One region of the Pseudomonas nunensis genome, then DNA from elsewhere that is predicted to be linked to it. Evidence: riboswitches for the same ligand, from Rfam matches in the RefSeq annotation. Region 1 holds a riboswitch; the other holds the start of a gene.
What was found. A riboswitch is a leader RNA that binds a small molecule or an ion and turns the genes downstream of it on or off. The one in region 1 is predicted to bind cobalamin.
Positions count from the first base shown of each region.

Region 2: another riboswitch for cobalamin. It lies ahead of NK667_RS13110 (CbtB domain-containing protein); the one in region 1 lies ahead of cobO (cob(I)yrinic acid a,c-diamide adenosyltransferase).

Region 1 covers NZ_CP101125.1:4,295,237-4,302,831, forward strand. The annotation lists gene cbiB (adenosylcobinamide-phosphate synthase CbiB) at 1-477, opposite strand, end outside; gene bluB (5,6-dimethylbenzimidazole synthase) at 474-1,124, opposite strand; gene NK667_RS18720 (cobyrinic acid a,c-diamide synthase CobB) at 1,121-2,521, opposite strand; gene cobO (cob(I)yrinic acid a,c-diamide adenosyltransferase) at 2,532-3,143, opposite strand; cobalamin riboswitch at 3,225-3,454, opposite strand; gene NK667_RS18730 (hypothetical protein) at 3,609-4,193, shown strand; gene NK667_RS18735 (PQQ-dependent sugar dehydrogenase) at 4,260-5,573, shown strand; gene NK667_RS18740 (O-methyltransferase) at 5,701-6,354, opposite strand; gene NK667_RS18745 (C40 family peptidase) at 6,375-6,917, opposite strand; gene NK667_RS18750 (C40 family peptidase) at 7,083-7,595, opposite strand, start outside.
Region 2 covers NZ_CP101125.1:3,065,089-3,072,683, forward strand. The annotation lists gene cobN (cobaltochelatase subunit CobN) at 1-2,627, opposite strand, end outside; gene cobW (cobalamin biosynthesis protein CobW) at 2,631-3,692, opposite strand; cobalamin riboswitch at 3,789-4,000, opposite strand; cobalamin riboswitch at 4,187-4,415, shown strand; gene NK667_RS13110 (CbtB domain-containing protein) at 4,534-4,737, shown strand; gene NK667_RS13115 (CbtA family protein) at 4,749-5,456, shown strand; gene NK667_RS13120 (cobalamin biosynthesis protein) at 5,453-5,866, shown strand; gene cobM (precorrin-4 C(11)-methyltransferase) at 5,949-6,695, shown strand; gene nfuA (Fe-S biogenesis protein NfuA) at 6,889-7,473, opposite strand; gene NK667_RS13135 (acyltransferase family protein) at 7,531-7,595, opposite strand, start outside.

The DNA.
Region 1 (7,595 bases):
ACCGGCCACGGCAAACCAGAACAGTGCAGCGAATACCGCGTCGCTGCCGTTTTCCAGTACCGATTCGGTGGCGGCACGGGCGACTTCGGTTTTATCCAGTTCGCTGGTCTGGCGGCTCACCAGATAACCCACGCGTTTGCGCGCCTCATCCAGATCATCGCTGCGCAGGGCCTTGGCCACCGGCTCGACGTGCTCGCCAAGGCTGCGCATGCCGAGGGCGCAATACAGCGCCAGAATCTCGACCAGCCAGCCGACATAAGGCGCCCATGAAAGCGCCGTGGCCAGCAAGGTCAGTGGAATCACCGCGATCACCCACGCGGTGACGCCATGACTGCGCCAGCCACGGCCACCGGAATTGAATCGTTGCTCGATGCGATCGGCAAAACCACCGAACGCCACCAGCGGATGCCAGCGTTTGGGTTCACCCAGCAGCGCATCCAGCGCAACCGCGGCGACACTCAACAACGCCACACTCATTGACTCACTCCCCAAAAATTTTCATACAACATTTCACTGAGCGGACGCGCCTGCGCCCAGCCTTCGAGTACCAGCATCGGCGCCGGATAGAATTCCTTGACCGGGCCGAGGCAAAGGATTGCCAACGGCTTGGCACCGACGGGCAAACCCAACAGGTCCGCCAGGGCTTGCGGTTCGAACAGCGAGACCCAGCCCATTCCCAAGCCTTCAGCGCGAGACGCCAGCCACAGGTTCTGGATTGCGCAAGACAGCGACGCCATGTCCATTTCCGGCAAGGTGCGACGACCGAAGATGTGGCGTTCGCGATCATCCATCAGCGCGGCGACCAGTACTTCGGCGCAATCGTTGATGCCTTCGACCTTGAGCTTCATGAACTCGTCGGTGCGCTCGCCGAGGGCCTCGGCGGTGCGGATGCGTTCTTCTTCCACCAGTTGCTGGATCTGGCCGCGCAGGGCTTTATCGCTGATGCGGATGAAGCGCCAGGGCTGCATCAGGCCTACGCTGGGGGCCTGGTGTGCGGCTTCTAGCAGACGGCGCAGCAATTCGGGCTCGACGGTGCCGCCGCTGAAGTGGCGCATGTCGCGGCGTTCGGCGATGGCTCGGTAGACGGCCGCGCGTTCGTCCTCGGAGAAGGCGTTGTCGGTCATGGCCTCTTCGCGAGCAGGCTCGCTCCCACAGTGGACTGCGTTTCTTCAGGCATCCCACCTTCTAATGTGGGAGCGAGCCTGCTCGCGAAGGCGGCCTCAAGATCAGGCGCAAACAGCGCGGCAATCGCCGACGGATTCGACGGAAAATAAAAATGCACATAAGAGGCCGTCATCCGCCCCTCACGATAAACCGCCTCCGCCCCGCGCCCGCCGTTAGGGCTCAAGCCCCGAGCAATCGGCTCCAGCTCCGTGCTGGTCAACGAATGGTGATAGGTGTGCCCACGCAACAGGCCTTCCGGCAACTCGACCGCTTGCAACGCCAATGCCGCCAGACGCTTTTGCATCACCGCATCCCCGGCCAGCAACCCGACCAGTTCAGCGCGAGTACCTTCAACGTCAGTCAACGAATCGAGCAGATAAAGCATCCCGCCACATTCCGCCAGCAACGGTTTACCTGCGGCGTGATGCGCGCGAATCGCGGTCAGCATCGAGGTGTTTTGCGACAGCGCCACATGGTGCAGTTCGGGGTAACCACCGGGCAGATACAGGCTGTCAGCTTCGGGCAATTCGGTATCGCGAATCGGCGAGAAGAATGACAACTCGGCGCCCATCGCTCGCAGCAAATCGAGGCTGGCGCCGTAGGTGAAAGCGAACGCTTCGTCACGCGCCACGGCAATACGCACGCCCGCCAGCAACGGCTCGGCTTCGAGCACATCCGGAGCTGCGAATTCGACGGCCGGTGGCAACGCTACCTCGCAGCTGCTGGCCAACGCATCGGCTGCGGCGTCGAGGCGCAGATCGAGGTCGTTCAACTCGCTGGCCTGCACCAAGCCAAGGTGACGGCTCGGCAATTCGATCCCGGTTTCCCGGGACAGTGCGCCGTACCAGCGCAAGCCTTCAGTCAGGCTGCCTTCGAGCAATTGCGCGTGACGCAAAGTGCCGACGCGGTTGGCGAGGACGCCGGCAAACGGCAGGTCCGGCTGATACTTCGCCAATCCCAATGCCAACGCACCAAAGGTCTGGGCCATGGCGGTGCCGTCGATTACACCGAGTACCGGCACACCGAAGTGCCGCGCCAGGTCAGCGCTGGACGGCGTGCCGTCGAACAGGCCCATGACGCCTTCGATCAGAATCAGATCGGCTTCACCGGCGGCTTCCCACAACAGCCGACGACTTTCCTGCTCGCCGACCATCCACATGTCCAATTGATAAACCGGCGCACCGCTGGCGCGCTCGAGGATCATCGGGTCGAGGAAGTCCGGGCCGCATTTGAACACGCGCACCTTGCGCCCCTGATTGCGATGCAACCGGGCCAGCGCGGCGGTGACGGTGGTCTTGCCCTGACCGGAGGCCGGCGCGGCAATCAGTACCGCCGGGCAATGACGTATGCTTTTCATAAAATAGTATTCACAGCTCGACGCCTTTTTGCGCTTTGATCCCAGCCTGGAAAGCGTGCTTGATCACGTTCATTTCGGTGACGGTGTCGGCCAGTTCGATCATTTCCGGCTTGGCGCCGCGACCGGTGACGACGACATGTTGCATCGGCGGACGGGCCTGCAAATCGCTGAGCACTTGATCGAGATCGAGGTAACCGTGCTTGAGGGCGATGTTCAGCTCATCCAGCACCACCAGGCCGATCGACGGATCGCGCAGCAGTTCACGGGATACTTCCCAAGCGGCTTCGGCGGCAGCGATGTCGCGCTGACGGTCCTGGGTTTCCCAGGTGAAGCCCTCGCCCATCACATGAAAACGCACTTGCTCCGGGAAGCGCCGGAAGAACAGTTCCTCGCCAGTGCTGTTACGGCCCTTGATGAACTGCACCACACCGCACTGCATGCCATGGCCCATGGAGCGGGCGAGCATGCCGAAGGCCGAGCTGCTTTTGCCTTTGCCATTGCCGGTCAGCACCAACAGCAGGCCGCATTCGTTCGGCGAATTGGCGATGCGCTCGTCAATCACGGCTTTTTTTCGCAGCATGCGCGCCAGGTGGCGTTCGTCACGATCGGGGGTATCAGTCATGGGGGAGCTCTCCGTTGAGGCTGGATAACGGCGGGCAGGCACAAGAATAGACGGCAAAAAGCCTGGCATCGCCCACCGTGATGCCGCTGGATGGATCAGGCCGGTCTCCGGGCTCATGAGCGGTTTGCACCGGACTGCGCGCCTTCCCATGTCAGTCGACACAGTGGCTCAAGACGCAGCTTTCACTCATTTACCGTTGCGGGGGCAGCGCCGGGATCGTGGTTGTTCATCAATGAACAACGTCACTCACCGGCTTCCCTGTTTCACTCTGTCGACCACGGCCACAGAGCACCTGAAACAAGCCGCGAAGGTTAGAGGGTTGGGGGTGGAGCGTCAATTAAAGCCGGGACGCCACCGGGCGAATTTCTGCCGTCGATCAATTATCCGACGTCATTCTTGTGCCACACTCTGAGCAGTGATATCAAAGAGCCACAATCTCACAACACAATAATAAGGGTGAGCCACATGCAAGGCATGATCATCAGCAATCCGAAGCTGGAATTCCTGCGCCCGCTGCTGGAACGCTGGTTTGACTGTATCGACCGCTATAACGCTGTGCGCGGCGATAATGATGCACCGTACTGGTTCGACGAAAAAGCCAATATCAGCCTGCTTTCGGCCGCGGCCTGGATGGCGGAAATGGTCACGCTGCAACAGACGCCGACCCGCAAACAGACCGAAGAAGGCGAACGCAATGCTCGCGCCGATCTGTTGATCGCCGCCAGCGAAGCACGCGCTTACCTTCAGGCCACCCAGCGCTGGCCCAAGGTCAACAGCCTGAACCTGACACAAGCCTTGGTCGATATCACCGGCGACGCCAAGCGGATCAGCTACGCCAGCGACCTGAAACTCGGCTGCCTGTTCGTGGCTCCGCAAAAAGCCCAGCAAAGTGCCACCCCCGAAGAACTCCAGGACATGGTCGACGACTTGCAGAAGGAACACTCCTGCGCCGTGGCCTGGTATTTTCCCTACGCCTATCGCAAGTTGCGCAACGAATCCGGCCAGTATCACCCGGGCATTGCGGTGCTGTTCAAAGAGGCCCGTGGCTGATCGGTTGAACCATCGCGGCTGTTTGCTTCTCTAGATTAGATCAGTGCATTCATAGGGAAGATCAGCATGCGCAAACCCCAGCTCGTTCTCGTTATCGCACTCGCCGGAGGGCTTGTTGCCTGCGGCGAGACCTCCAGCCTGCAAGTCACGGACGGCACCGGTCCATCGCCCAAACTGCCAGAACCGAACAAAACCCTGATCCCGACGGTGAATATCGCCCCGGCGATCGGCTGGCCGGCTGGCGCCAAACCGACCCCGGCGGCGGGAACCCAAGTGGCGGCATTTGCTGAAAACCTCGATCACCCGCGCTGGCTCTACGTGCTGCCTAACGGTGATGTGCTGGTGGCGGAAACCAATGCTCCGCCCAAGCCTGACGACTCCACCGGCATTCGCGGCTGGGTGATGAAGAAAGTCATGGGCCGCGCCGGCGCCGGTGTTCCAAGCCCGAACCGGATTACACTGCTGCGGGACAAGGACCACGACGGTGTGGCCGAAACGCGTACGGTGTTCCTGGAAAATCTCAGCTCGCCCTTCGGCATGGCACTGGTCGGCAACGATCTGTACGTGGCCGACTCCGACAAGTTGATCCGTTTTCCGTACAAGGACGGCGAAACCTCCATCACCGCGCCAGCCACCAAAGTTGTCGATCTACCGGGCGGCACGCTGAATCACCATTGGACCAAAAACGTCATCGCCAGCAAGGACGGCAGCAAGCTGTACGTGACGGTGGGCTCCAACAGCAACGTCGGCGAAAACGGCCTGGATAAAGAAGAAGGTCGCGCGGCGATCTGGGAAGTGGACCGAGCCACCGGCAATCACCGGATCTTCGCCTCGGGCTTGCGCAACCCCAACGGCATGGGCTGGGAACCGAGCAGCGGCGCGTTGTGGACCTCGGTCAACGAGCGGGATGAGATCGGCAGCGACCTGGTGCCGGACTACATCACCTCAGTCAAAGACGGCGCGTTCTACGGCTGGCCGTTCAGCTATTACGGGCAGCACGTCGATGTGCGCGTCGAGCCGCAAAATCCGGAAATGGTCGCCAAGGCCATCGCCCCGGATTACGCCGTCGGCCCGCACACCGCTTCGCTGGGCTTCACCTTTGCCGAAGGCAGTAAACTGCCGGCACCGTTCACCAACGGCGCCTTCGTCGGCCAGCACGGCTCATGGAACCGCAAACCGCACAGCGGCTATAAAGTGATTTTCGTGCCGTTCACCGCAGGCAAGCCGACCGGGCAGCCCGTCGATGTGCTGACCGGGTTCCTGGATAAAGATGAAAACGCTTTGGGTCGGCCGGTGGGTGTGGTGATCGATCAGCAGGGAGGCTTGCTGGTGGCGGATGATGTGGGGAACAAGGTTTGGCGGGTTTCGGCGGCTAAATAAAACTCTTCCTGCCAACACCAAACCCAATGTGGGAGCGGGCTTGCTCGCGAAGAGGGTGTGTCATTCAACAATAATGTCGACTGACACATCGCTTTCGCGAGCAAGCCCGCTCCCACATTTATAAGCGTCAGCGTTTGCGGCAAAGCGTTAATCCATCGCCAATCGGCAGCAACGATAAATCCACTCTCGCATCATCCTTCAACGCTCGATTGAGCTTCTGAATCGCCCGCGTGTCGACGCTCTCGGGATTGCTCTCCAGCACCCGTCCGCTCCACAACGTGTTGTCGAATATCGCCAGACCACCCACCCGCAGCAAACGCAGGGCGTGCTCCAGATAACTCGGGTAGTTAGCCTTGTCAGCATCGATAAAGATCAGATCAAACACGCCCGGTTGTTCCAGCTGAGCGAGGGTTTCCAGCGCCGGCGCCAGACGCAAATCGATACGTTCGGCGAGCCCCGCTTCCTGCCAGTAACGCCACGCGATGGCGTTGTAGTCGCCGGGGATATCGCAACAGATCAACGAGCCGTCCTCCGGCAACGCCGCCGCCATGCACAAGGCGCTATAACCGGTGAAGGTGCCGATTTCCAGCAGACGCGTGGCGCCGGTGAGTTTGACCAGCAAGGCGAGGAACTGCCCCTGCTCAGGCGCCACTTGCCAGCGGGCCATGGGCAGCGTCTGGGTTTCATCGCGCAAGCGCTTGAGCAGCGACGTTTCCCTGAGGGAAACGTCGAGCAGGTATTGATACAGGGAATCGTCGAGATTGAGCGTGCGATTGGTCATCACAACCTCCGCGTAAAAACCTACTGATTACGCGCCAGATGCTCTGGTTGCAAGACGCGTTTGGCGCTCAGGTAGGCTTTCTGCCAATAGGCTTTGGAAAGGCTGTCGAGCTTCACCGTGCCGCCGGTGGCAGGCGCGTGAACAAAGCGGCCTTCACCGACGTAGATACCGGCATGGCTGACCTGGGAGCCGCCATTGGTGGCGAAGAAAATCAGGTCACCGGTTTGCAGGCCTTCCTTGCCGACATTGGCCGCTTGCATGCTGATCATTTCGCGGGTGGTGCGCGGCAGGGAAATGCCGGTGACGTCACGGTAGACGTAACCGATCAGGCCACTGCAATCGAATCCGGAATCTGGCGTATTGCCGCCCCAGCGATAGGGCGTGCCCACCAGGCCGAGGGCGCGAAACAACACGTCTTCCGCTTCAGGGGAGAATGCTTGGGCAGGGCCAAAAATAATCGGCGCTCGAACCACTGGCGCGGGCTGCGGCGGTGGCGTGCGGCTGGCGCAAGCGCTGAGCAGCGCTGCAAAGAGCATCAGGGTGAGGCGGGCCGACATCGTCATAAGCAGAGCATCCTGATCTGGCTGCGGCTTTTTTCTGCCGGAAAGACAGAAAAGAAAACCGCCTGCGCAGAGCACAGGCGGTTTGCCATCAATAATAGACAGGATTCTAGCGCTTATGCGCCAAACTTCAAGTAAGACTTTAAGTTCGCCTTACATAAAGTGTGCTTACTTGCGAGCGGTGACCACAGTCGGGGCCATCGCAAGTGCGCGCTTGGCTTCGATGAAGGTTTTGCTCCAGTAGCTGTCGCCCAGGCTATCGACTCGCACGCCACCGCTTTTGCGGCTGCTGGAGTGGATGAACTGGTCATCACCGAGGTAAATCCCGGCGTGACTGACACGACCGCGACGACCATTGGTGGCGAAGAACAGCAGATCACCGGGCTTGAGATTGTTGCGCGAAACCAGCGGGGCGTCCACGTTGATCATTTCGCGAGTGGAGCGCGGCAGGTTCATGCCGGCCTCTTCGCGGAACAGGTAGCCGATGAAGCCGCTGCAGTCGAAACCGGCTTCAGAGGTACCGCCGAAACGGTAACGAGTACCGATCAGGGACATGCCGCGTTCGAGGATGCTGTCAGCAAGGACCGGAAGCTGGTAAGACTTGCCGTCGGCGAAGCTGGCCAGTTCTTTTTCGGTGGCCGTTTCTTCCTGGAAAAGAGTGTCCTGATACAGGACGGAAGA
Region 2 (7,595 bases), 1.2 Mb from region 1:
GCGCCGCTCGGGCCGGCCGGGACGAAACGACCGCTGAGGGCGTCGAGCAGGCCATGCATTTCTGCGGGGCCGCAGGCGTCGAGGCGTGGGGCGACGACTTCGCGCAGGTTGTCGAGGATGGCATGCACTTCAACCCAGCCGGGATCCTGTGGGAGCGGGCTTGCTCGCGAATCGGTTGACCATTCAACATCGATGTCGATTGACCCACCGCTTTCGCGAGCAAGCCCGCTCCCACAGGGACCGAGATCGCCTGAAGTTTGCGTGATCAACTGTGCGGCAAACAACTCCAGCCGTTCACGGGTATCCCCCGCCGTGCGCCACGCTTCATCGCTGATCGATTGCAGTTCATCGGGACGCGGCCCAACCCAAGGTTCAGCCAACTCACAATCCAGCGGATCAAACCCTAACGCGAACGCCTTGGCCAACGCCCGCAGCAAACTCGACTGCGCGCCACGCCCATCGCCACGAGGAATCCGCAGCAGCGCCAGCAACGTATCAATGCGCAAGCGCCCGGTCGGCGACTCACCAAAAATATGCAGGCCATCGCGGATTTGCGATTCCTTCAAATCACACAGATACGTGTCCAGGCGCGGCAGCCAGATCGCCGCATCCGCATCGCTGTCGAGTTTTTCGTCGAGTTGCAGTTCGCGATCGATGTGGGTGTCGCGCACCAGTTGCAGGATGTCGCGCTGCAACTCCCGGGCGCGGCGTGGATCGAGCAGTTGGGCTTCGTAATACTCGTCTGCCAACAGCTCAAGGTTGCGCAGCGGGCCGTAGGTTTCGGCGCGGGTCAGCGGCGGCATCAGGTGATCGATGATCACCGCTTGGGTGCGGCGCTTGGCCTGGGCGCCCTCGCCCGGGTCGTTGACGATAAACGGATAGATGTTCGGCAGCGGCCCGAGCAACGCGTCCGGCCAGCAGTTTTCCGACAGCCCGACGCCCTTGCCCGGCAGCCATTCCAGATTGCCGTGCTTACCCACGTGGATCACGCCGTGGGGGCCATAGGTGTTGCGCAGCCAGAAGTAGAACGCCAGGTAGCCGTGAGGCGGCACCAGATCGGGATCGTGATACACCGCGCTCGGATCGATCTGATAACCCCTGGCCGGTTGAATGCCGACGAAGGTCAGGCCGAAGCGCAGCCCCGCAATCATCATGCGTCCGCCACGGAACATCGGATCGTTTTGCGGCGGGCCCCAACGCTCCAGCACCGCTTGGCGATTGGCCTCAGGCAACGCGTCGAACATAAGCAAATAGTCGTCCAGCGCCAGGCTTTGCATGCACGGGCGCTGGTCGAGGGTGTCGAGGTCATTGCTGATGCCGCCGAGCAGTTGCTGGATCAACGCGGTGCCGTTGTCCGGCAACTCGGCCGGCAGCGGATAGCCTTCTTTATACAGCGCACGCAGGATATTCAGCGCCGCAGCCGGGGTGTCGAGGCCGACGCCGTTGCCGATGCGACCATCGCGGGTCGGGTAGTTGGCGAGAATCAGCGCGATGCGTTTTTCGCCATTGGGCACCCGCGCCAGATCGATCCAGCGCCGCGCCAGTTCGGCGACGAAATCCATGCGCTCCGGTTGCGGCCGGTAGCAGACCACGTCGGACTGACTGCGCTCACTGCGCCAAGCCAGATCCTTGAAGCTGATCGGCCGGCTGATGATGCGCCCGTCGAGTTCCGGCAACGCGATGTGCATCGCCAGATCCCGTGGGCCGAGGCCTTGTTCGCTGGCGCGCCAGCCGGGTTCGTTGTCCTGGGCACAAATCGCCTGGATCACCGGGATATTGCGGCGAAACGGTCGCAAGTGCGGCGCTTCGGGGCTGGATTGGGCGAAACCGGTGGTGTTGAGAATCACCGATGCTTCCACTTCATCCAGCAGGTCCTCGACCACCGTCAGGCAGCCGGGCTCTTTCAAACTGGCCAGCGCAATCGGCAACGGGTTCAGCCCGGCCGCTTGCAAACGCTGACAGAAAACATCAATGAAAGCAGTGTTCGCCGCTTGCAAATGCGAGCGGTAAAACAGCACCGCCGCCACCGGTTGATCGGCCTGCCAGTCGGCTTGCCAATCACTCAGTTCAGCTGGGCTTTTTTGCGGATGGTAGATCGCGGTGCGTGGCAGAGTTTGCGGCTCAGCCCAGGCGTAGTCGCGACCCAGCCAGCGATTGGCCAGGCAACGGAAAAAATCCAGGGCATTGCCCATGCCGCCCTGACGCAAAAACTGCCAGAGTCGATCGCGGTCTTCCGCGCCCACGGTACTGAGGTCACTGAGCTCCGGGTCCGGGCGGTCATCGCCGGGCACCAGGATCAGTTGCACGCCGCGTTCAGACAGTTCGACCAGCCGCTCGACACCATAACGCCAATAAGCGATGCCGCCGTGCAGCGAGATCAGGATCACCTTGGCGTGGCGCAGCACTTCATCGACATACAAGTCCACCGACGCATGGTTCTGCACCTGCATCGGGTTGGCCAAGCGCACACTCGGGTAGTCGTCGGGCAATTGCTGCGCGGCTTCGGCGAGCAGCGCCAGGCTGGAATCGCCGCTGCAAAGGATCACCAGTTCGGCGGGGGTTTGTCCAAGGTCGGCAATGTTGTCATCCGACACGAAACCGCCGGGCTGGGTCCTGAGCAGGTGCATGGCTTAAACGCTGAGCGCGGCGCGCAGTTGCGCTTCGAGTTGAGCGGCGTCCAGTTCCTGGCCGATCAGCACCAGACGCGTGGTGCGCGCTTCTTCGGCGCCCCATTGGCGGTCGAAGTGCTTGTCGAAGCGCGTGCCCACGCCCTGGATCAGCAGGCGCATCGGCTTGTTCGGGATCGCCGCGAAACCCTTGACCCGCAGGATGCCGTGCTTGACCACCAGTTGAGTCAGCGCGTCCATCAGCAGGCTTTCGTCAGCTTGTGGCAGCTCGATCGAGATCGAATCGAAGGCGTCGTGATCGTGATCGTCTTCACCTTCGTGGTGATGATCGTGACGGCTGTGGCGGCTGTCGATGTGTTCTTCGGAGCCGGCGCCGAGACCGATCAGCACGTCGAGTGGCACGCGACCGCTGCTGGCTTCGATAACTTTAACGGCTGGCGGTAGTTCTTCGGCGACTTCCAGGCGCACGCGGGCCAGGTCTTCCGGGCTGATCAGGTCGGCCTTGTTGAGGATGACCAGGTCGGCGCTGGCCAGTTGGTCGGCGAACAATTCGTGCAGCGGCGATTCGTGGTCCAGGTTCGGATCGAGTTTGCGCTGGGCGTCGACTTGATCCGGGAACGCGGCGAACGTGCCAGCGGCTACGGCCGGGCTATCGACCACGGTGATGACCGCGTCAACCGTGCAGGCGCTGCGGATTTCCGGCCACTGGAAGGCTTGCACCAGTGGTTTTGGCAGGGCCAGGCCAGAGGTTTCGATGAGGATGTGGTCGAGGTCACCGCGACGCGCAACCAATTCGCGCATCACCGGGAAGAACTCTTCCTGGACCGTGCAGCACAGGCAGCCGTTGGCCAGTTCGTAGACGCGGCCGTTGGCCTCTTCTTCGGTGCAGCCGATGGAGCACTGCTTGAGGATTTCGCCGTCAATGCCCAGCTCGCCGAATTCGTTGACGATCACCGCGATGCGGCGACCCTGGGCGTTGTCGAGCATGTGCCGCAGCAAGGTGGTTTTGCCCGAGCCGAGGAAGCCGGTAACGATAGTGACGGGGAGTTTGGCCAGTGTTTTCATCGGATGCCCTTTGGCAAGGTGGCGGGCATACGGGACGACGACCGCAGCGATAAAGGCGCGGAAAATTTCGCCACCGGATCACCCCGCCCGGTTGTAGTGAGAATTCGTTTCGAGGCAGGTCTCCTGGCTGACGGTGTGCCGGTCGTTGGACTGGCGTTGGCTGCGCCTTCCCGCGAACCCTTTGGAGGGGTTTGCAGTGGCGTGGCAGCGAACATCACCGTTCACAGTTGCGGGGGCAGCCGCGGCATCGACCGCGTTCCCTTCTTAGCTTCGGCAAACGCCGAAGAACCTCGAAAGCGCAAGGCTACGCATGGTGTGGGGGCGGGTCAATGTTCTGCTGAGTTCTGTAGCGACTGTGATGACGCCTTCGCGAGCAAGCCCGCTCCCACATGGGAATGCGGTTACCTGTGGGAGCGGGCTTGCTCGCGAAGGGCGCGACTCGGTTTCCAACTGAGAACCCATGCCAATTGACTCCCCCGCCCCGCCCATGCTCTCCTACACGCCTTGTTACGGGTGCCCTTCACAGGGTGAAACGGGAAACCGGTGAATCATGTGCTTTACTCTAAAGCCATGTCAGTCCGGTGCTGCCCCCGCAACGGTAAGCGAGCGAAGAATCAGATCCACTGTGCCGGCAGTTCGGCATGGGAAGGTGATTCTTGCAGGTTTCGGCGCAAGCCTTGACCCCTCGTGAGCCCGGAGACCGGCCCGCAACACAAAGTGACCAGTACGATCACTGAATAACAAACCCGCGGTGGGCGGGCGCTGTTTGAACCTCTGCGCGCACGCTCGCAGGGGTTTGCATGCGCTCAATTCACCCGCTGACAGACCAGAGGGAAGCGCCATGTCGATCATCAGCAGCACCGACAGCAGTACCAAGAAAGCCACCGCCAGCACCACAACCACCCTGAGCCAACGCCTGACCGCCGCCGTTTGTGCGTCGATCCTTGGCGCGTGCCTGGTGTATTTCGCCGGTTTCTCGCACATCGAAGCGGTGCACAACGCCGCGCACGATACCCGTCACAGCTCCGCGTTCCCGTGCCATTGAGACCTGCCGACATGATCAAGCGTATCGCGCAAACCGCAGGTTTCACCGGGCTGCTGGCCGCCCTGCTGCTGACCCTGCTGCAGAGTTTCTGGGTCGCTCCGCTGATTCTCCAGGCGGAAACCTATGAAAAATCCGAGCCTGCCGCAGTAGTTGCTCACGAGCACGCCGATGGAGCCATGGCCGCACACACCCACGACGCCGAAGCCTGGGAGCCGGAAGACGGCTGGCAGCGCGTGTTGTCCACCACCGGCGGTAATCTGGTGGTCGCCGTCGGTTTCGCACTGATGCTCGCCGGTCTCTACACCCTGCGCGCCCCGACCAAAACTGCTCAGGGCCTGCTCTGGGGCCTGGCCGGTTACGCGACCTTCGTGCTGGCGCCGACCTTGGGCCTGCCGCCTGAATTGCCGGGCACTGCGGCTGCCGATCTGGCACAACGGCAGATCTGGTGGATCGGTACTGCAGCGTCCACCGCTGTCGGCATCGCGCTGATCGTGTTCAGCCGTCACTGGCTGATGAAGATCCTCGGCGTGGCGATTCTGGCGGTTCCGCACGTCATCGGCGCGCCGCAACCGGAAGTCCACTCGATGCTGGCCCCGGAAGCTCTGGAATCGCAGTTCAAAATCGCTTCGCAGTTGACCAACGTAGTGTTCTGGCTGGCCCTGGGCCTGATCAGCGCCTGGTTGTTCCGCCGCAAAAGCGATGGTCAATACCACGCATGACTGAACAAGGCACAGCGCCGACTTTAGTGGTCGGCCTGGGCTGCCAGCGCGGCTGCCCCGCCAGCACATTGCGGGCGCTGCTCGATCAGGCACTGCAGGCGCATCACATCGAACTTCGCCAGATCAAGGCCTTGGCCAGCATCGACCTGAAGCGTGATGAACCGGGCCTGATCGAGTTAGCCGCGCAGCTGGGGCTGCAGGTGATGTATTTCAGCAGTGAGCAATTGGCCGGTTACCAATTGCAACTGAGCCATCAATCGCAGATCGCGTTTGAACGCACCGGCTGCTACGGCGTCGCGGAAAGCGCCGCCCTGGCCCTGGCTGAACACCTGGCCCAGGCACCGGCGAAGCTGCTGATTTCCCGACAAAAATATGCCCAGGCCACCCTCGCATTGGCCAGTGCTGCATAAAATCCCCGATAATCCCTGCCTCGATCATGAGCAATCTTCATCTGAAGCCTTGCCCAGCCCCTTTTTTCCATAGGAACTGACGATGACCGTCTACTTCATTGGCGCAGGTCCCGGCGACCCGGAACTGATCACCGTCAAGGGCCAACGGCTGATTCGCAGCTGCCCGGTGATCATCTACGCCGGCTCCCTGGTGCCGGTCGCGGTGCTCGAAGGCCACCAGGCGCAAACGCTGGTCAACAGCGCCGAGCTGCACCTGGAACAGATCATCGAACTGATCAAGACCGCCCACGGCAACGGTCAGGATGTCGCGCGGGTGCATTCCGGTGATCCGAGTCTGTATGGCGCGATTGGCGAGCAGATTCGCTACCTGCGAGAGCTGGGTATTCCGTTTGAAATCATCCCTGGCGTCACGGCGACAGCGGCTTGTGCGGCGTTGCTGGGAGCGGAGTTGACGTTACCCGATATCTCGCAAAGCGTGATTCTGACTCGCTATGCCGACAAGACCGCGATGCCGGCCGGTGAAGAACTGGGCAGTTTGGCGCAGCACGGGGCGACCATGGCGATTCATCTGGGGGTCAATCATTTGGAGAAGATTCTGGCCGAGTTGCTGCCGCATTACGGCGCGGACTGCCCGATTGCGGTGATTCACCGGGCGACGTGGCCGGATCAGGATTGGGTGGTCGGGACTTTGGCGGATATCGCCGGGAAGGTTGAGGCCAAGGGGTTTCGGCGCACGGCGTTGATTCTGGTGGGTCGGGTGTTGGGAAGCGATCACTTTAGCGAGTCGTCGCTTTACCGCGCGGGGCATGCGCATCTTTACAGGCCCTGAAGCACTTGTGGCGAGGGGGCTTGCCCCCGTCCGGGGGCGAAGCCGTCGCAAAACCTGCATGCAAGGTATGCCTGAAAAATGCAGGGGCCGCTTCGCAGCCCAACGGGGGCAAGCCCCCTCGCCACAGGTAACTGTTCACGTATAAAAAAACGGCACTCACGGGTGCCGTTTTTTTTATGCCGCAGCGAACACCTTAGTAGTAGGCGTTTTCTTTCTGCGTGTGGTCGGTCACATCGCGAACGCCCTTGAGCTCCGGAACGCGCTCGAGCAAGGTGCGCTCGATGCCTTCACGCAAGGTCACGTCTGCCTGGCCGCAGCCCTGGCAACCGCCGCCGAACTTCAGCACGGCAATGCCGTCCTCGACCACATCGATCAGGCTGACCTGACCGCCGTGGCTCGCGAGCCCCGGGTTGATCTCGGTTTGCAGGTAGTAGTTGATGCGCTCGTTGACCGGGCTGTCGGCGTTGACCATCGGGACTTTGGCGTTTGGCGCCTTGATGGTCAGCTGGCCGCCCATGCGGTCGGTGGCGTAGTCGACTACCGCGTCGTCCAGGAAAGCTTCGCTGAACGAATCGATGTACGCGGTGAAGCTTTTGAGCCCCAACGCGGTGTCTTCAGGTTTTTCTTCGCCCGGCTTGCAGTAGGCAATGCAGGTTTCGGCGTACTGGGTGCCAGGCTGGGTGATGAAGACGCGGATGCCGATGCCTGGGGTGTTCTGCTTGGAGAGCAGATCAGCCAGATAATCGTGGGCGGCGTCAGTGATGGTAATAGCGGTCATGGAAACTCCTCGCAGGCTTGGGCGCAGTTTACGCCAATCATCGCGCCGCACAAAGTCCTAGTATTTTTGTCGGGAAAGCGCCAGCGCGGGTTGAGTAACCGTTTCGCCGTCAATCCGTGCTT